DNA from 3 places in the Shewanella sp. NKUCC06_TVS genome. Region 2 is predicted to be linked to each of the others. Evidence: predicted binding sites of a transcription regulator. Region 2 holds the regulator's gene; each other region holds the start of a gene.
What was found. Region 2 encodes sigma-54, which starts transcription at its own class of promoters, with help from an activator protein. Its sites were predicted from a motif close to GTTGGCACGNNNNTNGNNT; they were not measured.
Positions count from the first base shown of each region.

Region 1: a site for sigma-54 is predicted at 1,946-1,964, ahead of KO531_RS01185 (DUF3192 domain-containing protein). Genes of this name have one in related genera too.
Region 3: a site for sigma-54 is predicted at 1,256-1,274, ahead of KO531_RS12155 (YggN family protein). Genes of this name have one in related genera too.

Region 1 is NZ_JAHKQX010000001.1:302,746-306,026, reverse strand. It holds gene KO531_RS01200 (DUF962 domain-containing protein) at 150-455, opposite strand; gene KO531_RS01195 (GNAT family N-acetyltransferase) at 448-1,086, opposite strand; gene KO531_RS01190 (DUF2789 domain-containing protein) at 1,236-1,469, shown strand; gene KO531_RS01185 (DUF3192 domain-containing protein) at 1,481-1,888, opposite strand; gene KO531_RS01180 (hypothetical protein) at 2,053-2,436, shown strand; gene KO531_RS01175 (Zn-ribbon-containing protein) at 2,436-3,209, shown strand.
Region 2 is NZ_JAHKQX010000004.1:77,765-81,045, reverse strand. It holds gene rapZ (RNase adapter RapZ) at 1-377, opposite strand, end outside; gene ptsN (PTS IIA-like nitrogen regulatory protein PtsN) at 374-817, opposite strand; gene hpf (ribosome hibernation promoting factor) at 820-1,107, opposite strand; gene KO531_RS05775 (RNA polymerase factor sigma-54) at 1,136-2,614, opposite strand; gene lptB (LPS export ABC transporter ATP-binding protein) at 2,722-3,281, opposite strand, start outside.
Region 3 is NZ_JAHKQX010000009.1:178,104-181,384, reverse strand. It holds gene KO531_RS12155 (YggN family protein) at 378-1,199, opposite strand; gene glsB (glutaminase B) at 1,383-2,297, opposite strand; gene KO531_RS12145 (YggL family protein) at 2,297-2,623, opposite strand; gene trmB (tRNA (guanosine(46)-N7)-methyltransferase TrmB) at 2,672-3,281, opposite strand, start outside.

The sequences.
Region 1 (3,281 bases), on a different contig from region 2:
CCAACCAAAGAAAAATAAATACAACCCAATGATTCTATTTAAAATTAAATACTGCAGGACAAAAAACAATCAAAAAGAAAACATTATGTCCTACAACGTTTGTAAGCGATCTCTCACACGGGCATGGGCATCTCACTCGGGAAATTTTTTTAACGTTTAAAAAAGCGGCGGATCATCTGAGCAAACATCACCCAATCTGCCATCAAACTGTAAAAGGGATACTGAAATGTCGCAGGTCGATTCTTCTCAAATACGAAGTGTCCCACCCATGCAAAACCATAACCAACAATAGGAATAAACCAACATAGCCACCAAGCTTGTGAAACCAAGGTAATACCAATCAGCAGCAGAACTAAACAACTGCCAACAAAGTGTAATTTCCGACAAGTCGGGTGCTGGTGTTGGGATAAATAGAAAGGATAAAAATCGGCGAAACGTTTATAAGAGTTAGTCATCTTGTTGAACCGAATAGAATAAAAGCTGGCCATGAATACTGCCAATACTCAGCTCGCCTATGGATACAAAGTTATGCTGAGTAAACAGTTGCAAGTGGTTCTCCTGAGCGATAAACACACCAATGCCATCCAAATCAGGCTGCTCATCACACCAACTCACCACAGCTTGCACTAACTTATGTCCAAGTCCTTTGTGCTGTTCATTTGGTGCAAGAGCAATAAACTGCAAAATACCGCAGTGCTTACTGGGTAAAAGCTCAATAATACTGGACTCTTTGTTCATTAGTGCTTGAGTCGATTGCCAACCTGTACCTAACAACATCTTTAAGCGCCAGTGCCAATAACGCCCTTCTCCTAAAGGCACTTCTTGAGTGACTACACAGGCTAACCCAAAGAGTCTTTCATGGTCGAATAAACCAATGAGGGCTTGTTTTTGTTGCCATAACGTATTGAGTTCTTCCCTGATTGCAGCGCGTAATTTTTGCTCATAAGCGGCTTTGTCTGAGGTAAAGAGTGAATCGACAAAAAAAGGATCATCATGGTAAGCGTTATAGAGAATAGAAGCGGCAATGCGTAAGTCTTCCGCGGTCAAATAGACTGCGCGGCAGTCCTCCAGAATTTCATTGTCCATCGTTAGCATTCCTTGACTTAGCTCACACTTTTTATGCGTAACTGTTAATCTACCAAGGAAACTAAAAAGTGCAAATTTTAATCATAGATTGCATTTTTCAATCAGGCGCTTACTCTAAACGAAGGCACTATACTGAAAAGGAAATAATGATGGATACAACTCCAGTAGACTTAAGCCACTTGTTTGAGCAACTCGGTTTAGACAGTAGCGACGAGGCCATAGCACAGTTTATTGCAACCCATGATATCGACCATCACATCCATTTAAGCCAAGCGCCCTTTTGGACCCCTGCCCAAAAGAGCTTTATCATTGAAGGTTTAGAAGCCGATGCCCTCTGGACTGAGCCCATTGAGCAATTAGACACTCAGCTACGTAAACGATAAGACTCGTTGGTTCAGATTTTACCGTAAGCCGTTTCACCCCAACCCACTAAGGCATTGTTGCTCAGCACGATAGGCGTGCATTCATCCTTAGTGGTTTTTCCATCGCCATTATTACGCTGGGTACGATAAAACAACACTAAGACTTCTTTATTGGCTTCACCTTGTTGAGCACTTTGTTGAATATAGGCTTCACTAAAATCAGCGGTGCCCATTAAGATCATCACTTGGTCTTTAGGCATGCCTAAGCTCAGTTTGGTTAAGTTAGTGCGATTTTTATCCTGCACTTTCTCCCAAGATTCGCTGCTATCCCAGCCCGATTCTCCATCACCGACATTGACCACGCAGCCGCTAAGACCTAAGCTTGCGAGCCCTAAAAAAGTGATGGCGATAAGTTTGTTATTCAATTTATGGTTCATCATGTGACATCCTGTGTAATTATTATTGAAGCTTAAAAAATGGTATTTCGGCTGGACAATAAGCAAAATAAATGCCACAAGACAACACACTGTTTTTAAATGAAAAAATTAATTATTATTTTAAAATTGGTTTAAACAATTCAACAAATTAAGGAATTTTGCTAATTATGAGTCCCCTTGACCAAGTATTAGCGGCCGCACGTTCGCTCGAAGCCTGCGGTAAAGTACCGAGCCTTGCCTTAATTAAAACCCGTTTAGGTAGTAGCCTACCTTTACCTATATTGATCCAAGGCTTACAGCAATTTAAATCTATGCCTAAGGCGGATCGCGAGCGTTTAGCTGAGTTGCAAACTATCAGCCCTACAACTGACACTCCCGCAACTAACGATACCTTAACCCTTGCAGTGCTCGCCGAGCGCCTGCAGATGCAACAGGCGTATTTTGAACGTCATGCTGAGCAGCAAAAAACAGAAATAATGCAATTAAAAAACGAACTGCTTGAACTTAAACAACGCATCAACTTATTAGAAATCCAAGGAAAAACAGCTTAATGTTTGTCACTGAACTGCGCTTCGAATGCTTCGCCGACACCACGATATCTGCCGCCGAGAAGGCAATTAATCAGCTCCTTGAAGCCTATCGAGCTAATGGTCAAATCTTAGGGCGAGAATTTGCGGTCGCCTTTAATGATGGTGAGTTTAGAGTGCGTTTATTGATGCCAGAGAAAAGCAGTTTAGCGCACAAATATCACAGCCCTTGGGTCAAAAAAGCCTTAGTAGAATTAACCGACGCTAAACTACTCGCGCCGCGGGAAAAGTTTATTGGTCAGGATATCAATTCTGAAGTAAGTAATACCGAAACACCCAGCTGGCAACTGCTATACACCAGTTTTGTGCATATGTGCTCGCCCCTACGCAGCGGCGACAATTTATTGCCCATTCCCCTGTACCGTTTACCCGCAACCTTTAATGGCGATCATAAGCGCATTATCCGTTGGCAGAGCGAATGGCAAGCCTGTGATGAGTTACAAATGGCGGCGGCCACCAAGGCAGAATTTGCCGCACTTGAGGAATTATCGAGTCCGGACAGTGATTTATTTCGTAGAGGTTGGGATTTGCGCGGTCGTATCGAATATCTCACTCAGATCCCGACCTATTACTACTTATATCGCGTTGGCGGCCAAGATTTAGCCACAGAAAAAACGCGACCTTGCCCACGTTGTGGCAGTCATGATTGGAAACTCGATGAACCTTTATTGGATATGTTCCATTTTCGCTGCGAGCCTTGCCGCATAGTGTCGAATCTGTCTTGGGATCATCAATAACATCTGTTTATCCCCTTGCAGAACTCAACCTAAAATAAGCCACGCTTAGGTTGAGTTAATACTTAGGTTGAT
Region 2 (3,281 bases):
ATAGGCTCGAGCAGTTTTCCCTCCAGCTTTATCGCTTCTTGCAAAGAGACTCGGCTCTTCGACAAAGGATGCAAACGGCGGGTTTCGCTGTAACGCTTAAGCAGAATTTTATCGCTGGAGTTAAGGAAGAAGCTCGTTAACTCAGTATCTGGAGGTAGGCTAGCGAGTTGTTTTACTAAGACCTTATCCTGCTCAGGCATGTTACGCACGTCGACACTGATGGCGACGAGATCGTTACTGCCTTTGAGTTGCTCAAGCAAACTGCCAATCAATGGCAAGGGAAGGTTATCGACACAATAATAGCCGAGATCTTCGAGTACCCTAAGGGCGACAGATTTGCCTGAGCCTGAGCGGCCCGACACTATGACCAGTTTCATCCAGTGATTACCTGATAGAGTTCCGTTTCATCATGCGTCTTGCGTAATTGCTTTAATATTTGCTTGTCGCTCAGCTTTTCGGCCATGCAAGACAAGGTACTTAAGTGCTGCTGACATTGGTCTGCAGGCACCAGTAGTGCAAATAAAATATCAACAGGTTGCTTATCGATAGCATCAAATGCTATCGGCTCTTCACACTTAATTAGTATGGCAATGGGCTGATCTATATCGGCTAGTCGACCATGTGGAATGGCGATGCCGTTACCTATACCTGTGCTCCCCATCTTTTCGCGCGCCACTAGGCTTTCGAATATCTCTTGAGATGAGAGGGTCGGGTACTGGGCAGCGACTAAGTCGCTGATGAGTTCCAGTACCTTTTTCTTGCTGCCCGGAGTGGCGCAGGTAGTGCACTCCGGCCGCAGTATGGTACAAAGTTCCATTATTAGTGTTTTGTTAACTTCTCTTTGTGTTTAATAACCTGACGGTCAAGCTTGTCAATCAGGGCGTCTATAGCGGCATACATGTCAGCATGCTCTGAAGTCGCAAAAACTTCACCACCTATGAGGTTTATTCTCGCTTCGGCAATCTGCTGCATTTTCTCAACATTGAGCACAACGTGCACATTATTGATCTGTTCGAAATGGCGTTCAAGTTTTGAAAACTTTTCTTCTACATATGCACGTAACGATTCGGTAATTTCGATATGGTGCCCACTTAGGTTTATTTGCATAGAAACGTCCTCCGATATCCACTGTAGGTTATAAACTTTTACGCTGATTAGAAGGTGGAATAAGCATAGCCTCTCGGTACTTCGCAATGGTTCTGCGGGCTACGTTGATCCCTTGTTCTGCCAGAAGTTGAGCCATCTTACTATCGCTTAATGGTTTTTTCTGGTTTTCCGCTGCCACCAGTTTCTTTATAAAGGCTCTGATTGCTGTGGATGAGCACTCACCACCATCGTCAGTACCGACGTGGCTAGAGAAGAAGTATTTTAGTTCAAAAAGTCCCTTAGGGGTATGCATGTATTTTTGAGTTGTGACCCGTGAGATGGTGGACTCATGCATTTCTACCGCTTCGGCAATATCGTTAAGCACCATAGGCTTCATGGCTTCTTCACCGTACTCAAAGAAACCCTGCTGATATTGCACTATGCAATTAGCAACTTTAAGCAAAGTATCGTTACGGCTTTCTAAGCTCTTAATAAACCATTTAGCCTCTTGCAGATGGCCGCGAATAAATTGGCTATCGGCTTGGTTTTTGGTACTGCGTGCCATAGAAGCATAATGTTGATTTACATTGATTTTTGGCATGCAGTCAGGATTAAGCTCAACAACCCAGCGGCCATTTTTCTTCGACACAGACACATCTGGGATAACGTATTCGTCATTATTGGGCGTGATCAACAAACCTGGGCGAGGATTGAGGGTTTGGATAAGTGCTATACCATCCCTTAATTCATCTTCTTTTAATTTAGTTTTACGCATCAATAACCTAAAATCACGGGCGGCGATCAGATCTAAATGATCTTTGATCAGCATACGGGCGTTTTCTAGGTTGGGAGTATCAGCGGCGAAATGCGACAGTTGGATCAACAGGCATTCACTTAAATCGCGGGCGGCAACGCCTATGGGATCAAAATGCTGAATGCGCTTGAGTACGGCTTCGACTTCGTCAAGCTCAACTTCAGGATTGCCCATGGCTTCGAGAATTTCTTCAGTGCTTTGGGTGAGATAGCCCTGATCGTCGATGGCATCAATAATGGCGGTGGCAATGGCTAAATCGGTTTCAGAAAACGGCGTGAGGTTTTTTTGCCATTCTAAGTGTTCGTACAAACCTTCACTGGTCTCGCCTTGGAAGGGCATATCGTCTTCACGACTGCCGCCGGGGCCTGAGTTTGGGGAGGCGGTAAACACTTCATCCCATGTGGTGTCCATGGGGAGCTCATCGGGCATGGATTCTTTGGTTAGCGACTCTGCCGTGTCTATGGTGGAGCTGTCTTTTTCTGGTGGCAGAGTGCTAGATTCACTGAAGTCCGTATCGGATAGCGTTTGGTTTACAGGGGTTTTAGTGGCGTCGAATTGATCCTCTTCCAGCTCGAGAAGGGGATTAGAATCTAATGCTTGCTGGATCTCTTGCTGCAGTTCTAATGACGACAGTTGCAACAGACGTATGGCCTGTTGTAATTGTGGCGTCATGGTTAACTGTTGACCCAGTTTGAGCTGGAGTGACGCTTTCATGTTACCGCTGATCCCTACGTTATTATTGTTGGAGGAGGTCGCTTATTATCATTTTGAGTGAAGCCCAATGGCGGTATAAATTGTCTCCATAGGCTTCGCTCGAGTAACTATAGCCTGAATTGTTCACCTAAGTACACAGCCCTAACTTGCTGATTGTCTAAGATCTCTGCTGGAGTTCCTTCGGCAATCAGGTTTCCGTGACTCACAATATAAGCATGTTCACATACATCTAATGTCTCGCGGACATTATGGTCTGTGATCAGTACGCCAAGGCCGCGACTTTTGAGTTGTTCGATAATCTTCTTGATGTCGATAACCGAAATAGGATCGACGCCGGCAAACGGTTCATCGAGCAAAATGAACTTAGGATTAGCGGCTAAAGCCCGCGCAATTTCGACGCGACGACGTTCGCCACCCGACAATGACATGCCTTGGCTGTCACGGATGTGGGTGATATGAAACTCTTCGAGCAGATGTTCTAGTTCTTCTTCTCGTTCTTCGTTTTTAAGTTCTTTACGAGTTTGCAGTACGGCCATGATGTTGTCATGAACAGTTAGCTTACGAAAGATACTGGCTTCCTGCGGTAAGTAACCTATGCCTTTGCGGGCACGCAGATGCATAGGATCTGCGGTTAAATCATCATCGTCGATAAAGATATGTCCCTTAT
Region 3 (3,281 bases), on a different contig from region 2:
AAAAATAACCATAGCATTGATATCTCGCATCAAAATGATATAACGCAGAGATTTAGACCGAAAAAGTACACTAAAGTAGGGGGTTATATCTGACTGATATGCCAGCTTTTAATTATATTTTAAGAGTATACCAAATATTCGTCTCTAGACTGTAACATTCCGAACTAAATCGCTGCAAGCCTAGCCTATAAGCCACATCAACTTAGCCATAAAGGTTGTCGCCACGATTAAACAGTAGCCAATAAAAAAGCCCCTAGTCGATTAATTGACTAGGGGCGTAGCATTCAAGTTTGACTCATGCACAAGGAGATAGAAGTTATTGCAGTTAAAAATAAGGGCGATTCGTAAGAGATATTTACAAGAACTATTTGCAAGAACTATTCACGCAGTTCCTTGGTTGAGTTTTGTGTCAACACATAAGGCGCTAGTTCTGGCACTTCTTGGCGCAATTGATTTTCAAGCACTAACAAATTTTCAAATCGGTCGCACAAACGGTCAGCCTTAGCTTCTAATCCCTTAGATTGGCTCTCCACTTGTTGCTCAATATCTTGGCCTAAATTGTCCATTTTTTTGGAGAAGGTATCCATCTTGGCTTCAAAATTTTCACCGCCACCAGACATGATTTGGCCACCTAAGTTCATCATAATTGCGCCAATTGAATTCTGGACAATTTGTTCCATTTCCTGCTCGAATTCATCGTTAAATGTACTTTGCATCGAGTCTTCAGTCGCCCATAAATAGAAGCTATCACCATTCTTGTAAGCCACTGAGTCAACACGTTTTTGAACGCCAGCCATCATTTCATCAAATTTTGCACCAGCGGCATCACCCATTAAAGGTGTTAAGGCCATACCAACCGCTTTGGAAGCAAGAGATACTGCCTCATTCACCAGTTCAATCACTTCTGGCACTTGAGTCGAAACTTCATCGGCATATTGAGTAACCAATTTTTTCTGCTTGTCGGTTAAGTTAACTTGCTTACCTTCCACAAATAACTTGTCAACTTCGATACGATACTTTTCTGTGCCCTTCTCGCTCATGACTAATTTTTTAGGCTCAACCATAACGTCATAATTTAAGGAGACTTCACAGCGCTCATCTATTTTTGGCTCTATTTGTGCTTGCGCCAGCTGTACGCTAGATGTTCCTAAAATCACGCCAGATAATGCAAATCCAGTTAATAACTTATTTAATTTCATTTTTGTTCGTCCTTTAATCTGAATAATTCGATAAACCTAAACTACTGAATAGCTTATAGCAGGAGACGTGCCAACATTATAAAAATTTGATTATGTTGATTTTTTTAAAGTTAGCACTAAAAGGTCATTAGCGAAATTCGCTAACATTTAGTCTGATAGTGCTAATAAAAACGTGAGGTAAAGCTAGAAAATAGAACGGCCGAGACGCTGACTTAGATGCTCAAGCATCGCAGTGCCCGCAAGTGAGTTGCCATTATTATCGAGTTCTGGCGACCATACACAAATCGACAGTTCTCCAGGGATCACGGCAATAATACCGCCGCCGACGCCACTTTTACCTGGCATACCAACACGATAAGCAAACTCACCCGCACCATCGTATAAGCCCGAGGTTGCCAACAGAGCGTTAAGTTGTCGAGTTTGCACTTGAGAGATAAGCTCAGTCCCTGTGATACTTTTGCCGCGATTAGCCAAATACAACATAGCCTTAGACAAGTCAGCACAATTCATCTTCAAGGCGCAATAATGAAAATAGGTGCGCAGCACAGTATCAACATCGCCTTGAAAATTACCAAAGGACTTCATCAAATAAGCGATAGCCGCATTGCGCGCACTATGCTGATATTCTGAATCTGCTACTTGTTTATCGAAACACACTTTATCGTTTTGGCTTAGTTGCCTGACTAACTCAAGCATTCTGTGTTTAGGAGCACCTAAACGACTCTGCAATAAGTCAGCAATCACTAACGCGCCAGCATTGATAAAGGGATTACGCGGCTTGCCACGTTCTAACTCGACTTGTACTAAAGAGTTGAATGAATGGCCCGAAGGTTCTTTGCCAACACGGCTCCAGATTTCGGCTTCTTCATATAAAGTTAACGCTAAGGTTAAGCTGAAAACTTTGGAGATACTTTGAATCGAAAACGGCTCAAGGTAATCGCCCGCACCTAAAGTTTCACCGTCAACAGTCGTGACGGCAATGCCTAATTTGCCAGCATCAACGCTGGCCAGTGCGGGGATATAATTTGCAACCTTTCCTTGGCCGAGCAAGGGTCGAACTTTCTCGACCACTTCCTCAAGTAATGCCAACTCGGGCATTAACCCCACCAAATGTCGTACAGTTCGCTAACTTCAACCTGAGACACTTTTTGGGTCGCCCAGAATGCCTTAACTGCAGCAATATCTTCTTCGGTACATTTACCAATCGTTTGGGTGGCGATAATGCCTTCCCATTCGATGTGGCCGCCGCCATGGAAACCTAATTTACGGGTTTCGATCACTTCATCGATGAATTTATCTACAGTTGCATCGATATCGGCTTCAGATACTGATGCATCAAAAGTCCAAGCCATATCGAAACCTAACTCTTGGAATTCATCAACGCGCATTTTCTTACGTAAACGACGGCTACGATTAGTTGCCATAGTGATTTTCCCTTTTGTGTTTAAAATTAGCTAAAATTGAGTTCGTGATTAAGCGATACGCTCAAACATCAGATCCCATACACCGTGACCCAGTCTATGGCCGCGGGCTTCAAACTTTGTCAATGGACGATGATCAGGACGCGGCACCACACTGCCGTCGGCCGACTGGTTTTGATAACCCGGTGCGGCTTGCATCACCTCTAACATATGCTCGCTGTATTCTTCCCAGTCAGTTGCCATATGGAACACACCGCCAATTTTTAGCTTGCGACGAATAAGTTCGGCAAATTCAGCTTGTACGATGCGGCGTTTATGGTGACGTTTTTTATGCCAAGGATCTGGGAAGAACAATTGCACTCGGGCTAATGAACCGTCAGCAATCGCATGTTCTAATACTTCCATGGCATCGTGATGATACACACGTAAATTAGTCACACCAGCAATGGCGGCATCACTGAGGCAAGAGCCTACACCCGGTTTATGTACTTCAATACCAATGAAATTTTGCTCTGGTGCATCTTTAGCCATTTGTACTAAAGAGGCGCCCATGCCAAAGCCAATTTCCAGCACAGTATCAGCTTCACGACCAAAAACGTCGCTTAGTACCAATGGCACTGGGCTGTAATCTAAACCCATTGTTGGCCACTGGCTTTCAATA